3 regions of the Fusicatenibacter sp. genome follow, and region 3 is predicted to be linked to each of the others. Evidence: predicted binding sites of a transcription regulator. Region 3 holds the regulator's gene; each other region holds the start of a gene.
What was found. Region 3 encodes Rex, which represses fermentation and respiration genes when NADH is low (regulators of the CRP and FNR family bind a similar motif). Its sites were predicted from a motif close to ATTGTTAANTANTTAACAAT; they were not measured.

Region 1 (6,374 bases), on a different contig from region 3:
AACATGCTTATTTTTACCATATTTCCAGAATTATTTCTGTTGATTTTGCACATACCAAAAATGCCCGAACACTTTTTCTTTTTGAAAAATAGCATCCGGGCATATCTCCTAATATTATTGAACCACTTTATTTCACTCTCTTATAATTTTATCTTCTAAACTCTTTGCCTTCTTTCTCCTGTATTATCCCTAACATTTTTTCAAAAGACTGCTCAAATCCCTCAGCATCTGCCCCATCACCAGCCACAATTATTTCGCTAATTTGCCCAAATAAACATCCACAGGTTAACAGATACGAGGATTAGCTTTATAAGCTCCGTCAGATAGCACACGAAAATTCAGCGCATAATCTCTGTCCCCCATCTAACGGTGTTCCCGTGCTTTTATGCGAACACATCTGTAAACGGCGTAAATAACTTCTATCAGCAAGGTGATGGGGATGACTTGCTGAAACAGGCTTAGTACAGAGCCGCAGTTTAACAAGCTATATAGTTTGCTCATTTTTATTTGACCTCCGGCTCGCTTATGGATGTTCACGGATTTGAACGACTACCCATTCTCCGCTGTCATTTCTTTCTACTTTCCAAAAAGAGGGAATATTCCAACTTCCGTGAGCGATGCTTCCGTCGTGATTGAATGTTTCGGACGAGTAATAGACCCATATATAGCCCTCATCTTTCCCAAGATGAGCAGACCACAGTTCTAACGAATGTTCATTGAACGCCGTGTCACCATAGCTATCCGTATCAGTTGCAGACCGAGCGAGCAGACCGTATTTTTCTTCGTTTTCAACGCCTGTATGCTGCACATCATTGAACGCCTGATCCGCCAGACGCAAAACCGCTCGAGTTCTGACCACCGTGAGCAGAACTCAGCCATTGATGAAGCCCCGCAATCTCCGTGGAAATGTCTTTCTCCACAAACAGTATAGGACATTCATCAACCCCAGCACAGGCGCTAGGATGGAGAGCAAGCCGGCAGAAAGCCTCAGCAGGAACGAGAGCACGACCACAAGCAGGGTCAGCATCAACACAAAGGGAACGTCAAGAATTTTGAATATGATCCGTATAGGGCGGCCCTCTATATCACCGAAAATGAAAAATCATTTTCCAAAAAGTGATACTCAAAAAACATCAAAACGCCACCAAACACTTTTCCTTCGGCATTTTTGCCAAATTTCATCGTGTTTGGTGGCGTTTTAGCCTGTTTTATTTATTGATTTTGCACAAAAATCAATTATTTATTGTAGTTTACAATAGCTCCGAAATCTGGTTTCAGGGATGCTCCGCCTACCAGACCGCCGTCGATGTTCTCCTGTGCGAACAGTTCCGGTGCGGTTTTTGCGTTTACAGAGCCGCCGTACTGGATACGGATAGCTGCTGCTGTTGCATCATCATAGATTTCAGCGATGCACTCGCGGATGCCTTTGCAAACTTCCTCAGCCTGCTCGGTTGTAGCAGTTTTGCCGGTTCCGATTGCCCAGATTGGCTCGTAAGCGATAACGGCTGTTTTGGCCTGATCTGCTGTTACATTCAGGAATCCAACCTTTACCTGCTGACGGATGAAGTCCATCGTTACACCCTGCTCTCTCTGCTCCAGAGTTTCTCCGCAGCACATGATTGGGGTGATGCCGTGCTCGAAAGCTTTCAGCATTTTTTTGTTTACGGTCTCGCTGGTCTCTGCGAAGTATTCTCTTCTCTCAGAGTGGCCAAGAACAACGTATTTCACGCCAGCGTCTGTCAGCATAGCCGGGGAGATTTCGCCTGTGAAAGCACCTTTCTCCTCGAAATACATATTCTCAGCACCGATCTGGATGTTGGAGCCTTTTGCAGCCTCTACAACCGGGATGATGTCGATAGCCGGTACGCAGAAAACAACGTCAACGTCGTCATTTGCTACCAGTGGTTTTAATGTATTAACTAACTCTACTGCCTCGCTCGGAGTCATGTTCATTTTCCAGTTTCCGGCGATAATTTTCTTTCTTGCCATGATCGTTTGATCTCCTTAATTTTGAATTAAATCTTATTTATCGTTTGCTGCTGCAACGCCCGGCAGTTCTTTTCCTTCCAGGAACTCCAGGGAAGCGCCGCCACCAGTGGAGATATGAGTCATCTTATCGCCATATCCAAGCTGGTTTACAGCTGCTGCGGAATCTCCGCCGCCGATGATCGTAACTGCATCTGTTTCAGCCAGTGCTGCTGCAACTGCTTTGGTTCCTGCTGCAAAATTCGGCATCTCGAAGCATCCCATCGGTCCGTTCCATACAACGGTTTTAGCAGTTTTAACAGCGTCAGCGAACAGTTTTGCAGTTTCCGGTCCGATATCCAGACCTTCCCAGCCATCCGGAATCTGTCCGGCCGGAACAACCTGTGTATTTGCGTCGTTTGAAAATGCATCTGCAACAACGTTGTCTACCGGAAGAAGCAGTTTCACGCCTTTTGCTGCTGCTTTTTCTTTCATTTTGTTTGCATAATCCAGATAATCCATCTCAAGCAGAGAATCACCAACGGTGCCGCCTGCTGCTTTTGCGAAGGTATAAGCCATACCACCGCCGATGATCAGGACATCAACTTTATCGATCAGGTTGTCGATAACAGAAATCTTGCTGGATACTTTGGATCCGCCAAGGATGGCAACAAACGGACGCTCCGGATTGTTGACAGCATTTCCAAGAAATGCGATCTCTTTCTCCATCAGGTAACCAACAACAGCAGTGTCAACATATTTGGTAACACCAACATTGGAGCAATGAGCACGGTGTGCGGTTCCGAATGCATCGTTTACGAATACGTCACACAGGGAAGCCAGTTCTTTGCTGAACTCCTCACCGTTTTTGGTCTCTTCTGCACGATAACGGGTGTTCTCCAGAAGGATTACATCTCCGTCTTTCATAGCCTCAACAGCTGCTTTTGCGTTCGGTCCTACAACCTCAGGATCTGCTGCAAATTTAACTTCCTGTCCGAGAAGCTCGGAAAGGCGAACTGCAACCGGTGCAAGAGAAAGCTCTGGTTTTGGTTCTCCTTTCGGTTTTCCAAGATGAGAGCAGAGAATTACTTTGCCGCCGTCAGCGATCAGTTTTTTGATTGTCGGAAGAGCAGCTACCAGACGGTTCTCATCTGTGATTTTTCCATCGATCAGCGGAACGTTGAAGTCGCATCTTACAAGGACTCTTTTTCCTTTTACATTGATATCATCTACGGTTTTTTTGTTTAACATGGGCGTTTCCCTCCATATATCCAACTGCATCTGCCGCGCCGTTTCTTTGTTTTTGCGGCATCGCGGTCCTTATTTAAAAATGCAGTTTATAATTTTTGCACACGGAAAAGGGCTGTTTTTGTGCCGTGTTTTTCCGCCGCATTCGCAAAAAGGGCCCGGTCCTTAACAGACCGGACCCTTTGGGCTCTGAAATTTTGCCGTTCAGTTTGTTAAATTATGCTAACTCGCTGAAGTATTTGATGGTACGAACCATCTGGCTTGTGTAGGAGTTCTCGTTATCATACCAAGAAACAACCTGTACCTCTGTTGTTCCGTTGTCCAGCGGAAGAACCATGGTCTGAGTTGCATCGAACAGAGAACCATATCTCATACCAACGATGTCGCTGGATACGATTTCATCTGTGTTGTATCCGAAGGACTCGGTTGCAGATGCTTTCATTTTTGCGTTGATCTCGTCAACAGTTACAGTTCCTTCTACAACTGCTGTAAGGATTGTGGTAGAACCGGTTGGGGTTGGAACACGCTGTGCAGAACCGATCAGTTTGCCGTTCAGTTCCGGAATAACAAGGCCGATTGCTTTTGCAGCACCGGTGCTGTTTGGAACGATGTTAACTGCAGCTGCACGGGATCTTCTCAGATCGCCTTTTCTCTGCGGTCCGTCCAGAGTCATCTGATCTCCAGTGTAAGCATGGATAGTAACCATGATACCGGATTTGATCGGAGCCAGTTCGTTCAGAGCTTTTGCCATAGGTGCAAGGCAGTTTGTGGTGCAGGATGCAGCGGAGATGATGTTATCGTCTGCTGTCAGGGTCTCATGGTTTACATTGTAAACGATGGTCGGAAGGTCGTTACCAGCCGGAGCGGAGATAACTACTTTACGAGCGCCTGCATTGATGTGTGCCTGAGCTTTTGCTTTGGAGGTGTAGAATCCGGAGCACTCCAGAACTACGTCTACGCCAAGCTCTCCCCACGGGCAGTTGTTAGCATCCGGGAAAGCATAGATTTTGATGTTTTTGCCATCTACTGTGATGGAATCTTCATCAGATGTTACGGTATCAGCCAGAGCATATTTTCCCTGAGAAGAGTCATATTTTAACAGATGAGCTAACATCTTCGGGGATGTTAAATCGTTGATTGCTACTACTTCATAACCTTCTGCTCCAAACATCTGTCTGAATGCAAGACGTCCGATACGGCCAAAACCATTGATTGCTACTTTTACTGCCATGATTTTCAATTCCTCCTAAAAAAGTGAATTTTAATTTTGAGTCTCTGTACTTTGTTAAAGAAACATCAACCTTATTTGTATAATACCTAATTTCGTCGGAAAATTCAAGTTCTATTTTGAAGAAAATACGAAATTATTTCTAAAATTTGTGAAGAAGCCGGATGCCAATCAGTATTTCTGCAAAAATTTGAAAGATCCGTCTATTGCAGAAAAAGCCGGAATCCAGCCTTTCTGGGGCTTTTTTCCGGCTTTTCCTGCACGTTTTCTATTGGATCGGCAGATATTCCGGCTTTTTCTCTTTAAACCGCACGTAGTACCGGAATCCGGCTTCCTGTGCGATAGCTGCCGCGTCCGCGAAATGAAACGCAATATGCTCCGGTTTGTGGGCATCGGCACCGAAGGTGATCTTTTCACCGCCCAGTTCCCGGTATCTTTTGATGACATCCAGCGTCGGGTTCGGCACGCCAAGGCCTGCCTTGTAGCCGCCGGTGTTGATTTCCAGCGCGATATCGTACTGAATCAGCTCTTTTAAAATAGCATCGATCTCGTCCGCAAATGCGCGGTAACTGTAATCTTTTCCCTTTTCTCTGCCGTAGCGCACCACATAGTCCAGATGACCGAGTGTCTGGAAATTATGGAAGGAGCGGATATTTTCTGCTGTAGCCTGAAAATACGCCCGATACAGCTCTTCTGCTGTCCAGCCTGGGAAAGCATCCTCATAATAGGGATCTTTTCCGTCAATGACATGCATGGAACCGATCACATAGTCGAACGGCCACGCATTCACGTACTCTTCCATCCGTTCTTTTAAGTGGAGCTGCAGTCCCAGTTCCACGCCAAATCGGATGTCGATTCTGTCGCGGTATTTTTTCTGCAGTTCCTGGATTTTTGCCGCATATGCCGGCGTATCAAGCTGAAACTCGCCGGTACTGTAATCCATATCGTAATGATCCGTCAGGCAGATTGCCGGAAGTCCCAGCTCGACTGCCCGTTTTACCATTTCTTCTGTTGGTGCTTCGCTGTCACTCGAAAAGAAACTGTGCATATGACAGTCCGCTATTTTCATCTTTCGGCCTCCGTAATCGTTCCGCCTCCGCCGACGCAGCCGTCCACGTAGAAGACAACAGCCTGTCCCGGTGTCGGAGCACGCACGCCGTCCGGGAAGGTACAGGTAATTTCATCTTCCCCAGTCCGTTTGATCACGCACGGGGAGCCTTTGTGGCCGTACCGGATTTTTGCGGTGCAGGAGAGCTCTTCTCCAAGTTCCAGCGGCGGAATTGCCATATAGTTTACTTTGTTTGCTTTTACTACTTTTGCGAAAACCTCTTCATTTTCGCCGACCACAACCTCGTTCGTCTCCGGACGGATTTCCAGCACGAACACGCGGTGTCCCATCGGAAGGCCGAGTCCGCGGCGCTGTCCTACGGTGTAATGGGTAATGCCCTCATGGGTGCCGAGGATTTCACCCTTTGTATTCACGAAATCGCCTTTCGGTGCCACGATTCCCGTCTCGTTCTGGATAAAGGAAGCGTAGTCCTGATCCGGCACGAAACAGATTTCCTGGGAATCCTTCTTTTTTGCCACCGGAAGACCGATTTCGGCCGCGATCTCACGGATCTGGTCTTTCGTGTAATCTCCGACCGGCATCAGCGTATGCGAAAGCTGCTCCTGGGTCAGGTTGTACAGCGCATACGTCTGGTCTTTCGCCGCCGTTACGGAATTTGCAATCGCATACCGTCCATTGGCAAGCTGTTCAATTCTTGCGTAATGACCGGTTGCAATGTAGTCCGCTCCGATCGAAAGACTCCGCTGCAGCAGTGCTTCCCATTTCACGTAGCGGTTGCAGGCGATACACGGGTTCGGTGTTCTGCCGCAGAGATATTCGTTCGTGAAATAGTCCATGACGTTCTCACGGAACTCTTTTTTAAAG
Region 2 (6,055 bases), on a different contig from region 3:
TTCATTCCACTTCCTGCATTTTCTGCTATTTTCTTTTTGGAATACACATTCCAATCACCAGCCCGATCAGCATTCCAATCGACAGTCCAAGTCCGGCATTTCCATTCAGGGCACTGCCAAGCGCACATCCCACACACATACCGATGCACATTCCTTCCTCCCCATAATCGCCGTACTTCCCGTTCCCTCAATGCAAGACGGTACGTCAGTTTTTCCGGCTTCAGCGCTTCACTGTAAACATAGAGCTCTGCTTTTCCCCACTCGTCCGCTTCCACATAAGCGCCCTGCGGTGCATAGCTTCGTTTTACGACATACTGCGCGCCTTTCCATCTTCCATTCTCATTCTCATACAATGTGTTACTTTCTCTTCCATTTTCTGATATTTCTGCGGAAATGCAGTTTTTTCGCGTTCCTTCATTGCGAATTTTCCCCGGGGATGATATAATAGCCAAAGTCGAAAGAGCGAACCCGGTGACCGTTCCACAAAGTGTCCCGGGAATAATGGCCATCCCCAGGACACAAAAAACGGGGATATGTCCCCTGCTGCATGCGGGACATAAGAAAGGAGTAACATATGCCTTATGATGACGTACAAAAATTTTCAGAGGCAGCGGTAAACAAGGCGAAGCTACTGAAAGAACAGCCTGGAAAATACTTTCTCCGCTCGGTCATGGCAGGCTTTTTTATCGTCGTTGCCATGATCTTCTCCAACGTAGTCGGCAATGTCTTCCAGGGTTCCGATCCTGCGTGGGGCAAGCTGCTTGGCGGTATCGTGTTTGCTATCGCGGTTCTTCTGATCGTGTTCATCGGCGCAGAGCTTTTTACTGGAAACAATCTTGTCATGGCGTTTGGTGCCTTCGATAAAAAAGTATCGTGGACGCAGGTTGGAAAAGTATGGCTCGTCAGCTACATCGGAAATTTCGTCGGATGTCTGATCCTCTCCGTGATTTTCGTACTGGCAGGCGCTTCCGGCACCGCTGATTACTATGCGGGCTTTATTGGGAACAAACTTTCCATTCCTGTGGGAGAAATGTTCTTCCGCGCCATTCTCTGCAACTTCTTCGTCTGCCTTGCCGTTGCCTGCGGCATGAAATGCAAAAATGAAGTTGCGAAATTTTTCATGATCATACTTTGTATCTCCGGATTCGTTGTTGCCGGTTTCGAACACTGCATTGCCAATATGGCAACCTTCGTTACCGCCGCACTTCTCGTTCCGGGCGGCATCTCTCTTACCGCCGCGCTGAAAAGTATGGTAATTGTAACTATCGGAAATATGATCGGAGGCGGACTGCTCCTTGCCTGGCCGCTTCGAATGATGAGTGCAGATAAATGACAAAATCCTTATACATTGCGGAGAAACCGAGCGTCGCTCAGGAATTCGCAAAAGCATTAAAACAGAATATGCAGCGCAGGGACGGGTATCTGGAGTCGGAAACTTCCGTCGTAACCTGGTGCGTCGGCCACCTGGTTACGATGAGCTACCCGGAAAAATACGATCCTGCGTTAAAAAGGTGGAGTCTTGAGACCCTGCCTTTTTTGCCTGAAAATTTTAAATATGAAGTAATCCCGGAAGTAAAAAAGCAGTTCAACATCGTGAGCGGCCTGCTCCACCGGGAAGATATCGAGACCATTTATGTCTGTACCGACTCCGGGCGCGAGGGAGAATATATCTACCGCCTCGTCGCACAGATGGCCGGTATCAAAGACAAGAAGCAGAAACGTGTCTGGATTGATTCACAGACAGAAGAAGAAATCCTGCGCGGCATCCGCGAAGCGAAGGATGAAAGTGAATACGACAATCTCTCAGCTTCCGCTTATCTCCGTGCCAAAGAAGATTACCTGATGGGCATTAACTTTTCCCGTCTTCTCTCGTTAAAATATGGAAACGCCGTCGCATCGTATCTCGGCACCAAATACCAGGCCATCTCCGTCGGCCGTGTCATGACGTGCGTGCTCGGCATGGTCGTGCGCCGCGAACGCGAAATCCGCAGTTTCGTAAAAACACCGTTCTACCGTGTCATCGCCGGTCTTTCTTTTAACGGGCGGAATTTCGAAGGCGAATGGCGTGCCGTTAAAGGAAGCCGCTATTTTAACTCGCCGCTTCTCTATAAGGAGAATGGATTCCAGAAAAAAGAAGACGCACAGAAGCTGATTGACGAATTAGAAGCACAGAATCCTCTGATCCCGCGCGTTCTGAAAATGGAGCGGAAAAAAGAGAATAAAAATGCGCCGCTGCTCTACAACCTTGCGGAGCTGCAGAACGACTGTGCCCGCTTCTTCAAAATCAGCCCGGATGAAACACTGAAAGTCGTCCAGGAGCTTTACGAGAAAAAGCTGGTTACCTATCCGCGTACCGACGCCCGTGTGCTTTCTTCTGCCGTTGCAAAGGAAATCAGCAAGAACCTGCGCGGCCTGCAGCAGTACAACATCTGCCGCGGTCTTGCGGATGAAATTTTACAGGGCGGGAGCTGGAAAAAGATCGGTTCCACCCGTTATACGAATGATAAACAGATCACTGACCACTACGCAATCATTCCGACTGGACAGGGCCTTGGCAATCTGCGGAATCTTTCGGAGCTTTCCGCCAAAGTATACGAAACGATTGTCCGCCGTTTTCTCGGTATCTTCTATCCGCCGGCCGTCTATCAGAAGGTTGCGCTTGTGACGGAAATCGGCGGCGAACAGTTCTTTTCCAACTTCCGTGTTCTCGTGGAGGAGGGCTACTTAAAAGCGATGCACTACTCCTTCTTCCGTAAAAAGGATGAGGACGATGACCGTAAAAAAGATGAGGAAACAACGTGCGATCCCGCATTCCTTGCCGCACTGTCCCAGTTAAAAAAAGGCAGTGAACTGAACCTGCTCGGTCTCTCGATCAAAGAGGGCGAAACCTCCCCGCCGAAGCGCTATACTTCCGGTTCCATGATCCTTGCGATGGAGAATGCCGGACAGCTCATCGAGGATGAAGAGCTCCGTGAGCAGATCAAGGGAAGCGGCATCGGAACGAGTGCGACGCGTGCGGAAATCTTAAAAAAGCTTGTCTTTATCAAGTATCTCGCGTTGAACAAAAAGACGCAGGTCATCACACCGACGCAGCTCGGCGAAATGATCTACGATGTTGTCCACCAGTCCATCCGTCCGCTTCTGAACCCGGAGCTGACAGCAAGCTGGGAAAAGGGACTCACCTATGTGGCGGAGGGATCCATTACCTCTGAGGAATATATGGGAAAACTGGAAAACTTTGTAACACGCCACACCGTGAATGTAAAGCAGATGCGGAACCAGTTCCAGTTAAAGAGCAGTTTTGATGCGTCCGCGCCGTACTATAAAAAAGCCTCTTCCACACGTTCCGGTGTCGGAAAAAGCACGTCTTCAAGAAGCTCTTCTGCAAAGTCTTCTTCGAACAGAAAAAAGACCGCACAGAACACCTGAAATGTGGTAAGATAAACAGGAACAGAAAAAAGAAAGGATGAATCACTTATGAAAGATGCAACCATTTCTGAACTTTATGATTTAACCCAGACCATTGCCGCAAAAATCTTTGAAGGCAAAACGTATCCATGGGAAGTGCTTCCGCTCATCAAGGACTTTATTCTTGAACTCGGCGAGACGCTTGATCCGGCAGAATACGAAAAACGCGGCGAAAATATCTGGATCGCAAAAGATGCCAGTATCGCACCGACCGCTTCCATCAACGGCCCATGCATTATCGGAAAAGGCGCGGAGATCCGCCAGTGTGCTTTTATCCGCGGAAACGCCATCGTCGGCGAAGGCGCTGTCGTTGGAAACTCCACCGAGCTGAAAAATGTTATTCTCTTTAATAAAGTACAGGTTCCGCACTACAATTACGTCGGTGACTCTGTTCTTGGCCACAAAGCGCACATGGGTGCCGGTTCCATTACTTCCAATGTAAAATCCGACAAGAAGCTTGTCGTTGTCAAAGGCGCCGACGAACAGATCGAAACCGGACTGAAAAAATTCGGTGCGATGCTCGGCGATGAGGTTGAGGTCGGCTGCAACAGCGTGCTGAATCCGGGAACCGTTGTCGGAAGAAATTCCAACATTTACCCGCTCTCCTGCGTCCGTGGTGTGATCCCGTCGGGTCATATCTTTAAAAACGCGAAGGAAATTGTCAAAAAAATCTGATAATTAAAAATATTTTGTTTTATCGCAAGAAAATCAAACAGATCGTTTGCAAAGACCGCCGGAAATTTTATCGTTTTTCGGCGGTCTTTGCAATTTTTTATCAAAATAGGCTGGACGAATGGCCAATTTTGTGAGACAATAACCATAGGTCTGTGAACAGGCTGGAAACGGTCCGTTCGAAAGACAAAAGCTCAAATAAGTACATATTTGAAAGGAGTTTAACAATGACTTATTCACACGAAGTAGAAATGATGTGTCCGGTTACCCAGGGCGTGCATCACGGTGCAGCTCCGATTCCGGAGGAAGCAAAATGGGTAAAAGCAAAAGAGATCAAAGACATTTCCGGATTCACTCACGGTATTGGCTGGTGCGCACCGCAGCAGGGTACCTGCAAACTGACTCTGAACGTAAAAGAGGGCGTTATCCAGGAAGCTCTCGTTGAGACTATCGGATGTTCAGGAATGACTCATTCTGCAGCTATGGCATCTGAGATTCTTCCGGGCCTTACCATCCTTGAGGCTCTGAATACTGACCTTGTGTGTGATGCTATCAATACTGCAATGAGAGAACTCTTCCTTCAGATCGTTTACGGAAGAAGCCAGAGTGCATTCTCCGAGGACGGACTGGTTGTAGGTGCCGGACTGGAAGACCTTGGTAAAGGACTTCGTTCCCAGGTTGGTACTATGTACGGAACCCTTGCAAAAGGACCTCGTTACCTTGAAATGACCGACGGTTATGTAACAGGTATCGCACTGGATGAGGATGACGAGATTATCGGTTACAAATTCATCAACTTCGGAAAGATGATGGACTTCATCAAAGCCGGCGATGATGCAAACACAGCATTCGAGAAAGCAAGCGGACAGTACGGACGTGTTGCTGATGCTGTTAAGATCGTTGACCCGAGAAAAGAGTAATCAGATAATTTAGGAGGATAGGAAAATGGCTTTATTTGAATCATACGAAAGAAGAGAGAAACAGATTCTGGCTAAGCTCGCTGAGTACGGAATCAACTCGATCGAAGAAGCAGCAGAAGTTACAAAAGCCGCTGGCCTCGATGTATACAAAATGGTCGAAGGCATTCAGCCAATCTGCTTCGAAAATGCAAAATGGGCTTACACGGTAGGCGCAGCAATCGCAATCAAAAAAGGATGTCGTAAAGCTTCTGAAGCTGCAGCAGCAATCGGTGAGGGACTTCAGTCCTTCTGTATCCCGGGTTCTGTAGCAGATCAGCGTAAAGTTGGTCTTGGCCATGGTAACCTTGGCAAAATGCTTCTGGAAGAGGACACCGAGTGCTTCGCATTCCTGGCTGGACATGAGTCCTTCGCAGCTGCTGAGGGTGCTATCGGTATCGCTGAGAAAGCAAACAAAGTACGTCAGAAACCTCTGCGTGTTATCCTGAACGGTCTTGGAAAAGACGCTGCTCAGATCATCGCACGTATCAACGGCTTTACTTATGTAGAGACCGAGTATGACTACTACACCGGCGAGCTGAAAGAAGTATACAGAAAAGCATACTCCAACGGCCCGCGTGCGAAAGTTAACTGCTACGGCGCTAACGATGTTCGCGAAGGTGTTGCTATCATGTGGAAAGAGAACGTTGACGTTTCCATCACCGGAAACTCCACCAACCCGACTCGTTTCCAGCATCCGGTTGCAGGTACCTACAAAAAAGAGCGTATCGAAGCTGGTAAAAAATACTTCTCCGTTGCTTCCGGCGGTGGTACAGGACGTACTCTTCACCCGGACAACATGGCAGCAGGTCCTGCTTCCTACGGTATGACCGATACAATGGGACGTATGCATTCTGACGCTCAGTTTGCAGGTTCTTCTTCTGTACCGGCTCACGTAGAGATGATGGGTCTGATCGGCGCAGGAAACAACCCGATGGTTGGTATGACTGTTGCTGTTG
Region 3 (6,374 bases):
AGAAATCCGCCATTGCTTCCGGCAGGGCACAGAAAAGCGGCGTACGGTTTCTTTCCTCTGTTACAACCTTTACCATGCCGGCACCGGATGCAAGGACTGCCCTGGCACACAAAACAGCGGCTCCGCACATGGCACCGGAACCGGCAAGTACCAGCACCTTTCCGAAGGTTCCCTTATTTCCCATCGGCGTGCGGGTAAGAAACCGGTCCAGATCTTCTTTTTCCACCGAACCGTACCAGGGCGTCTCCTCTTCTCCTGCATCAAAGCCGATTCCGATGTCACGGACCAGGACCTCTCCGGCATATCGTTTTCCGGGATCAAAAAGAAGCCCTGGCTTTGCACAGGCAAATGTCACCGTGGCTCTGGCTTTCACCGCCGCATCAAGGACCTCTCCGGTATCCGTGTGGATCCCCGAAGGGATGTCCACGGCGAGAACGGGGACGCCGCTTGCGCAGATTGCTTCCACTGCTCTCCGGTACTCCCCTACCAGCGGGCGGGATACGCCAATTCCAAAGATGGCATCTATGATAACAGTATATTCCCGGAAATCCGGATTCTTAACCTCACGGACCCCATAATTTTCCGCAATTTTCTTCTGTGCTCTCATGCCTTCACTGTATTTTTCCGGATTTCCAAGACAGAACAGTTCCGCATCCACGCCTTTCGTCTTTAAAATCCGTGCAATTGCCGCACCGTCCCCGCCATTATTTCCGGGACCGCACACGGCAAGAACTTTTCCTGTATCCCATGTTCCATTTTGAAGTTCCTCCACACAGGACAGCGCCGCGCGCTCCATCAGTACCAGGGACGGCACTTCCATCGTTTCCATGGTATTTCGGTCTGCCTGCTTCATCTGTGCTGCTGTAAGAATCCGTTTCATCGCTTCTCCTCCTTTTCCCGCATCTTCCGGGGACTTAACAGAAAAAGCCTCCGGTTTCCCGAAGACTCTCCTGCTTTTGTTTTTTGTTTCTTAATTGTTCTTTGGATGCTCCGCCTCATATCTGTTCAGATTGTAGGAGAGACGCATCAGACTTTCGGAAAGATGGACATTCTCTACGATCACATCTTTCGGAAGTTTTAAGTTCAGATCGGTATGTGCAAAATTCCAGATTGCTTTCACACCATTATCCACGAGGATCTCTGCCATCTCTACCGCTTTTGCTTTCGGCAGTGTCAGAGCTGCGATCTCTACGTTGTGCTCCTTGATAAATTCCGGAAGCTCGTCCGCCATGCGGATTTCAATTCCGCGCACGGAAATTCCTTTTAATACCGGGTTGACGTCAAAAATACCGACCGTTTTGAATCCGCTTCTTTCAAAGGCCGCGTAATTGGCAAGCGCCTGTCCCAGATTTCCGGCTCCGACAAAAATCATATTGTGGACTCTGTCCAGACCTAAGATTTTTCCAATCTCACTGTACAGATACCGCACGTTATAACCATATCCCTGCTGGCCGAAGCCGCCGAAATTATTTAAATCCTGGCGAATCTGGGAAGCTGTCACTTTCATCCGCTCGCTCAGCTCACCGGAAGAGATCCGTTCTACTCCGTCCTCCAGCAATTCGCCCAGGTAACGATAATATCTAGGAAGTCTTTTGATAACTGCCCGAGAAATTCCTTTTTCTTCCAAGATAAATTCCTCCTTATTTACACCTGCATATACTCATATTATATATGGTTGATAGAAAATTGTCAAAGATTTCTTGAAATTTTGTGTATTACTCTCTATAATAAGGATGGTGTATTATGTCAAAATACAGAAATATGTTATCTGGAGGAACCACATGATTCTTGCATGTCAGAATATCTCGAAAGCATTCGGGACAACGGAAATTATCAAAAATGCATCTTTTCATATAGAAGAACGCGAAAAAGCCGCACTGGTCGGCATCAACGGTGCCGGAAAATCGACGCTGTTAAAAATCATCATCGGCGAAATGAGGGCCGATGAGGGAGAGGTCATCCTCTCCAAAGGAAAGACGATGGGCTATCTCGCCCAGCATCAGGATCTGACCGGACACCTTTCCATTTACCAGGAAGTGCTGACCGCGAAACAGAATCTGATCGATATGGAGGAACGCCTCCGTCAGATGGAAAGCGATATGAAGACAAAATCCGGTGCAGAGCTGGATGAACTTCTTTCCACCTACACCCGCCTCTCCCATACCTTTGAACTGGAAAACGGATACGCGTACCGCAGTGAAGTCGTCGGTGTTTTAAAAGGTCTTGGCTTTTCCGAGAGCGATTTTGAAAAACAGGTGGACTCCCTCTCCGGCGGTCAGAAGACCCGCGTGGCACTTGGTAAACTGCTGCTCACCAAACCGGACATCATTCTGCTCGACGAGCCGACCAACCACCTCGATATGGACTCGATCTCCTGGCTCGAGACGTATCTTTTAAATTACAGCGGAGCCGTCCTGATTGTCTCCCATGACCGTTACTTTCTCGACCGCGTTGTCACAAAAGTCGTTGAAGTGGACAATAAAAAAGTAACAACTTTTGAGGGAAACTATACCGCCTACAGTCAGAAAAAAGCAATGCTCCGCGAGGCCGCTTACCACGCCTGGGTCAACCAGCAGCAGGAAATCCACCATCAGGAGGAAGTCATCGCAAAGCTGAAATCCTTCAACCGGGAAAAATCCATCAAGCGCGCCGAGAGCCGTGAAAAGATGCTGGACAAAATGGATGTTCTCGAAAAACCGACGGAAGTACGCTCCGATATGCGGATCCGTCTGGAGCCGCGCATCACCAGCGGAAACGATGTGCTGACCGTCGAGCATCTCTCCAAAGCCTTCCCGGGACAGACGCTTTTCCAGGATCTGAATTTCGAAATCAAGCGCGGGGAGCGCGTCGCAATCATCGGAAACAACGGAACGGGAAAAACGACGATCTTAAAGATCTTAAACGAAGTCATCCGACCGGATGCCGGCTCTTTTACACTTGGAAGCCGTGTACAGATCGGTTACTACGATCAGGAGCATCAGGTGCTCCACATGGAAAAGACCATTTTCCAGGAGATTTCCGACGCGTATCCGTATCTGACAAACACCGAAATCCGAAATGTGCTGGCCGCCTTCCTGTTTACAAACGATGATGTCTTCCAGCCGATCCACACGCTGAGCGGCGGTGAGCGCGGACGAATTTCCCTTGCCAAGCTGATGCTCTCGAACGCCAACTTCCTGATCCTCGACGAGCCGACCAACCACCTCGATATCGTATCAAAGGAGATTCTGGAAAACGCGCTGAAGGATTACACTGGAACGGTACTGTACGTGTCCCACGACCGTTACTTTATCAATCAGACTGCAACCCGGATTCTGGAGCTGACGGGACAGACACTCGTCAACTATATCGGAAATTACGATTACTATCTGGAGAAAAAAGAAGAGCTGACCCGCATCTATGCTCCTGCTGCCGAGGCCGCCGCACTGGAAGAAACATCTGCTCCTTCCGAAGCCTCCTCCACAAAGCTGGACTGGAAGGCGCAGAAAGAAGAACAGGCACGCCTCCGAAAGAAAGAGAACGAGCTGAAAAAGACGGAAAAACGAATTGAAGAGCTCGAGACACGCGATTCGGAAATTGATGAAGAAATGTCAAAACCGGAAGTCGCAACAAATGTCGCAGAGTGTGTGAAATTAAGCAAAGAGAAAGCGGAAATCGCCGCAGAACTTGAAGAGCTGTATGAAAAATGGGAAGAGCTTGCCGAGTAAGCCTGGCTTTCCCCGGAAAAGTGTAAAATCAAAATTGGTCCACTGGACCAATTATTGATATGCTTGGCAACAGAAAAAGCCGGTCCGGTACATCCTTTTTTGTGGGAATGCCGGATCGGCTTTCTTTTTCTGCTTCGTTTGATTATTTCTCCAGCTCCTCGCGGATGGCCAGGATGAAATCACGGCTGTTTAATACGGTCGGATTTTCCATGGTGGTGATCAGCGCAAGGTCTTTTGTCATCTTTCCGCTCTCGATCGTTGTGATCGTTGCTTTTTCCAGACGGTCTGCAAATGCGGAAAGTTCTGCGTTTCCATCCATTTCCCCGCGTTTTCTGAGTGCGCCGGTCCATGCAAAAATGGTGGCCACGGAGTTGGTGGATGTTTCCTCGCCTTTTAAGTGACGGTAATAGTGGCGCTGTACGGTTCCGTGCGCAGCCTCGTACTCGTAATATCCATGCGGAGATACGAGAACCGAAGTCATCATCGCAAGGGAACCGAATGCGGAGGACACCATATCACTCATGACATCACCATCGTAGTTTTTGCATGCCCAGATAAAGCCGCCCTCTGCTTTCATGATACGGGCAACAGCATCGTCGATCAGGGTGTAGAAGTAGGTAATGCCTGCCTCTTCGAATTTCCCTTTATACTCTGCATCGAAAATTTCCTGGAAAATATCCTTAAAGCGATGATCATACTTTTTGGAAATCGTATCCTTGCTTGCAAACCACAGATCCTGTTTTGTGGACAGCGCGTATTCGAAACAGCTTCTCGCAAAGCTTTCTATGGAATTATCCAGATTGTGCATACCCTGAATGACACCAGCGCCGGTGAAGTTGTGAATCAGTTCTCTTGTCTCGGTGCCATCCTCTGCGGTATAAACCAGCTCTGCTTTTCCCGGTCCCGGAATCCGGATTTCTGCGTTTTTATATACATCGCCGTATGCATGACGGGCAATCGTAATCGGCTTTTTCCAGTTGCGCACGCACGGCTCGATGCCTTTTACAACAATCGGGGTACGGAAAACAGTTCCGTCGAGCATGGCACGAATGGTTCCGTTCGGGCTCTTCCACATTTCTTTCAGATTGTACTCTGTCATACGCGCTGCATTCGGCGTAATGGTGGCACATTTGACTGCTACACCGTATTTCTTGGTAGCGTTTGCGGAATCTACGGTTACCTGATCGTTCGTTTCGTTTCTGTGTTCCAGTCCAAGATCGTAATATTCCGTTTTCAGATCAATAAACGGGAGAAGCAGCTCATCTTTGATCATTTTCCAGAGAATTCTGGTCATCTCATCTCCATCCATCTCTACCAGAGGAGTGGTCATCTGAATTTTTTCCATAGTAGGCCTCCTTTTTCTATTCCCGTTTATTGTATAAAGTATCAAATGGCTTGTCAAGTCAAAATTCGCCTGATTTTTTGGTATTTTCCTATCAATTCGCTCAATTTTTGCAGGATGATCGATATTTTCCTTCATTTTTCTTCTGTTGCATTGTCACGCATCGTCTCACAGAAGTGAAAGAAAACGGTCTGTCTGAAGCATTCCATGCCCCTGACGGTTACGCGGAAGGCCAAGATCTCTTGCCGATTCGCAGAGCAGCATTTTTGCCTGGACATTGGTAAGATCCGGAACCCGTTCAAGTGCCAAAGCCACGGCTCCGGACACCCGCGGCGCCGCCATCGATGTGCCGCTCTTCACCACATATTCCTTTCTGCTTCTTCCAGGCGCGCAGGAAATGAGACGTTTTCCAGGCGCGACAAGATCTGGTTTGCAGACGCAGTCCCGTGTCGGGCCGCATCCGGAGATTCCTCTTCTTGGCTCCAGCAGATCGCCCGCTCCCACGGTGATCACTTTTCTGCTGCTCCCCGGCGCCGTAATACTGCCCGGAGCGGGTCCCAGATTTCCGGCCGCTGTCACAACAGTGATCCCGTCATCCCAGGCGCGCTCCACCGCCTGCACGAGCAGATCATCCACCGTTTTTTCCTGCTCTGTTGTTCCCACTGAAATATTTAAAATGCGGATATTAAGTCTTATTCGCTCTTTGCACACCCAGTCAATCGCCGCAAGGATATCCTGCTTTCTGCCGTTTCCCCTGCGGTCAAGAATTTTTGCTACCACAAATCTGCATTCCGGTGCCGTACCCCGGTACTTCCCGCCGGATGCTCTTCCGCTTCCGCCGAGGATTCCGCAGACATGCGTCCCATGCCCATTATCATCGTAAGGCGTCTCCCGCCCGTACACCAGATCCCGGAACGCCGCAATCCGGTTATCAAAATCAATATGCGGAAAAATCCCTGTATCCAGCACCGCCACGGTAATTCCTTTTCCTGTCAGAATTTTCTGCTCGTTCATCGCAAAGCTCCGGCGTATTCTTATTTTATGGTATGCAAAAAGGCTGCCCTTTGCAAGAAACAGCCTTTTTCTTATCAACTCTTTTAAAATTGTATCTGTTTTTCCATCCGCTTCAGTTCCGGCAGAACCAGAGCCAGCATGGTAATAAAGCAGAGGCTTCCGCCGATTACATTCGATACCGGCTCGGCGAGGAAGACACCGTCAGTTCCCATGTGGAGCGCGTACGGCATCAGATAGGTGAGCGGCACGACAATGAATACTTTGCGGAGCAGGGAGAAAAAGATCGCCTGCTTCTTTTTATTCAGGGATTT

Region 1: a site for Rex is predicted at 4,495-4,514, ahead of gap (type I glyceraldehyde-3-phosphate dehydrogenase). Genes of this name have one in related genera too.
Region 2: a site for Rex is predicted at 4,229-4,248, ahead of ACY2VW_RS13570 (iron-sulfur cluster assembly scaffold protein). Genes of this name have one in related genera too.

The regions. Positions count from the first base shown of each region.
Region 1 covers NZ_CDRRUH010000044.1:3,981-10,354, forward strand. The annotation lists gene ACY2VW_RS10130 (hypothetical protein) at 524-859, opposite strand; gene tpiA (triose-phosphate isomerase) at 1,237-1,989, opposite strand; gene ACY2VW_RS10140 (phosphoglycerate kinase) at 2,023-3,216, opposite strand; gene gap (type I glyceraldehyde-3-phosphate dehydrogenase) at 3,431-4,444, opposite strand; gene ACY2VW_RS10150 (histidinol-phosphatase HisJ family protein) at 4,710-5,510, opposite strand; gene mnmA (tRNA 2-thiouridine(34) synthase MnmA) at 5,507-6,374, opposite strand, start outside.
Region 2 covers NZ_CDRRUH010000086.1:554-6,608, forward strand. The annotation lists gene ACY2VW_RS13550 (hypothetical protein) at 26-151, opposite strand; gene ACY2VW_RS13555 (formate/nitrite transporter family protein) at 575-1,333, shown strand; gene ACY2VW_RS13560 (DNA topoisomerase) at 1,330-3,429, shown strand; gene ACY2VW_RS13565 (acyltransferase) at 3,478-4,143, shown strand; gene ACY2VW_RS13570 (iron-sulfur cluster assembly scaffold protein) at 4,368-5,060, shown strand; gene ACY2VW_RS13575 (GGGtGRT protein) at 5,086-6,055, shown strand, end outside.
Region 3 covers NZ_CDRRUH010000041.1:20,996-27,369, forward strand. The annotation lists gene ACY2VW_RS09790 (NAD(P)H-hydrate dehydratase) at 1-880, opposite strand, end outside; gene ACY2VW_RS09795 (redox-sensing transcriptional repressor Rex) at 971-1,627, opposite strand; gene ACY2VW_RS09800 (ABC-F family ATP-binding cassette domain-containing protein) at 1,782-3,707, shown strand; gene ACY2VW_RS09805 (NADP-dependent isocitrate dehydrogenase) at 3,850-5,052, opposite strand; gene ACY2VW_RS09810 (S8 family peptidase) at 5,218-6,063, opposite strand; gene ACY2VW_RS09815 (MATE family efflux transporter) at 6,147-6,374, opposite strand, start outside.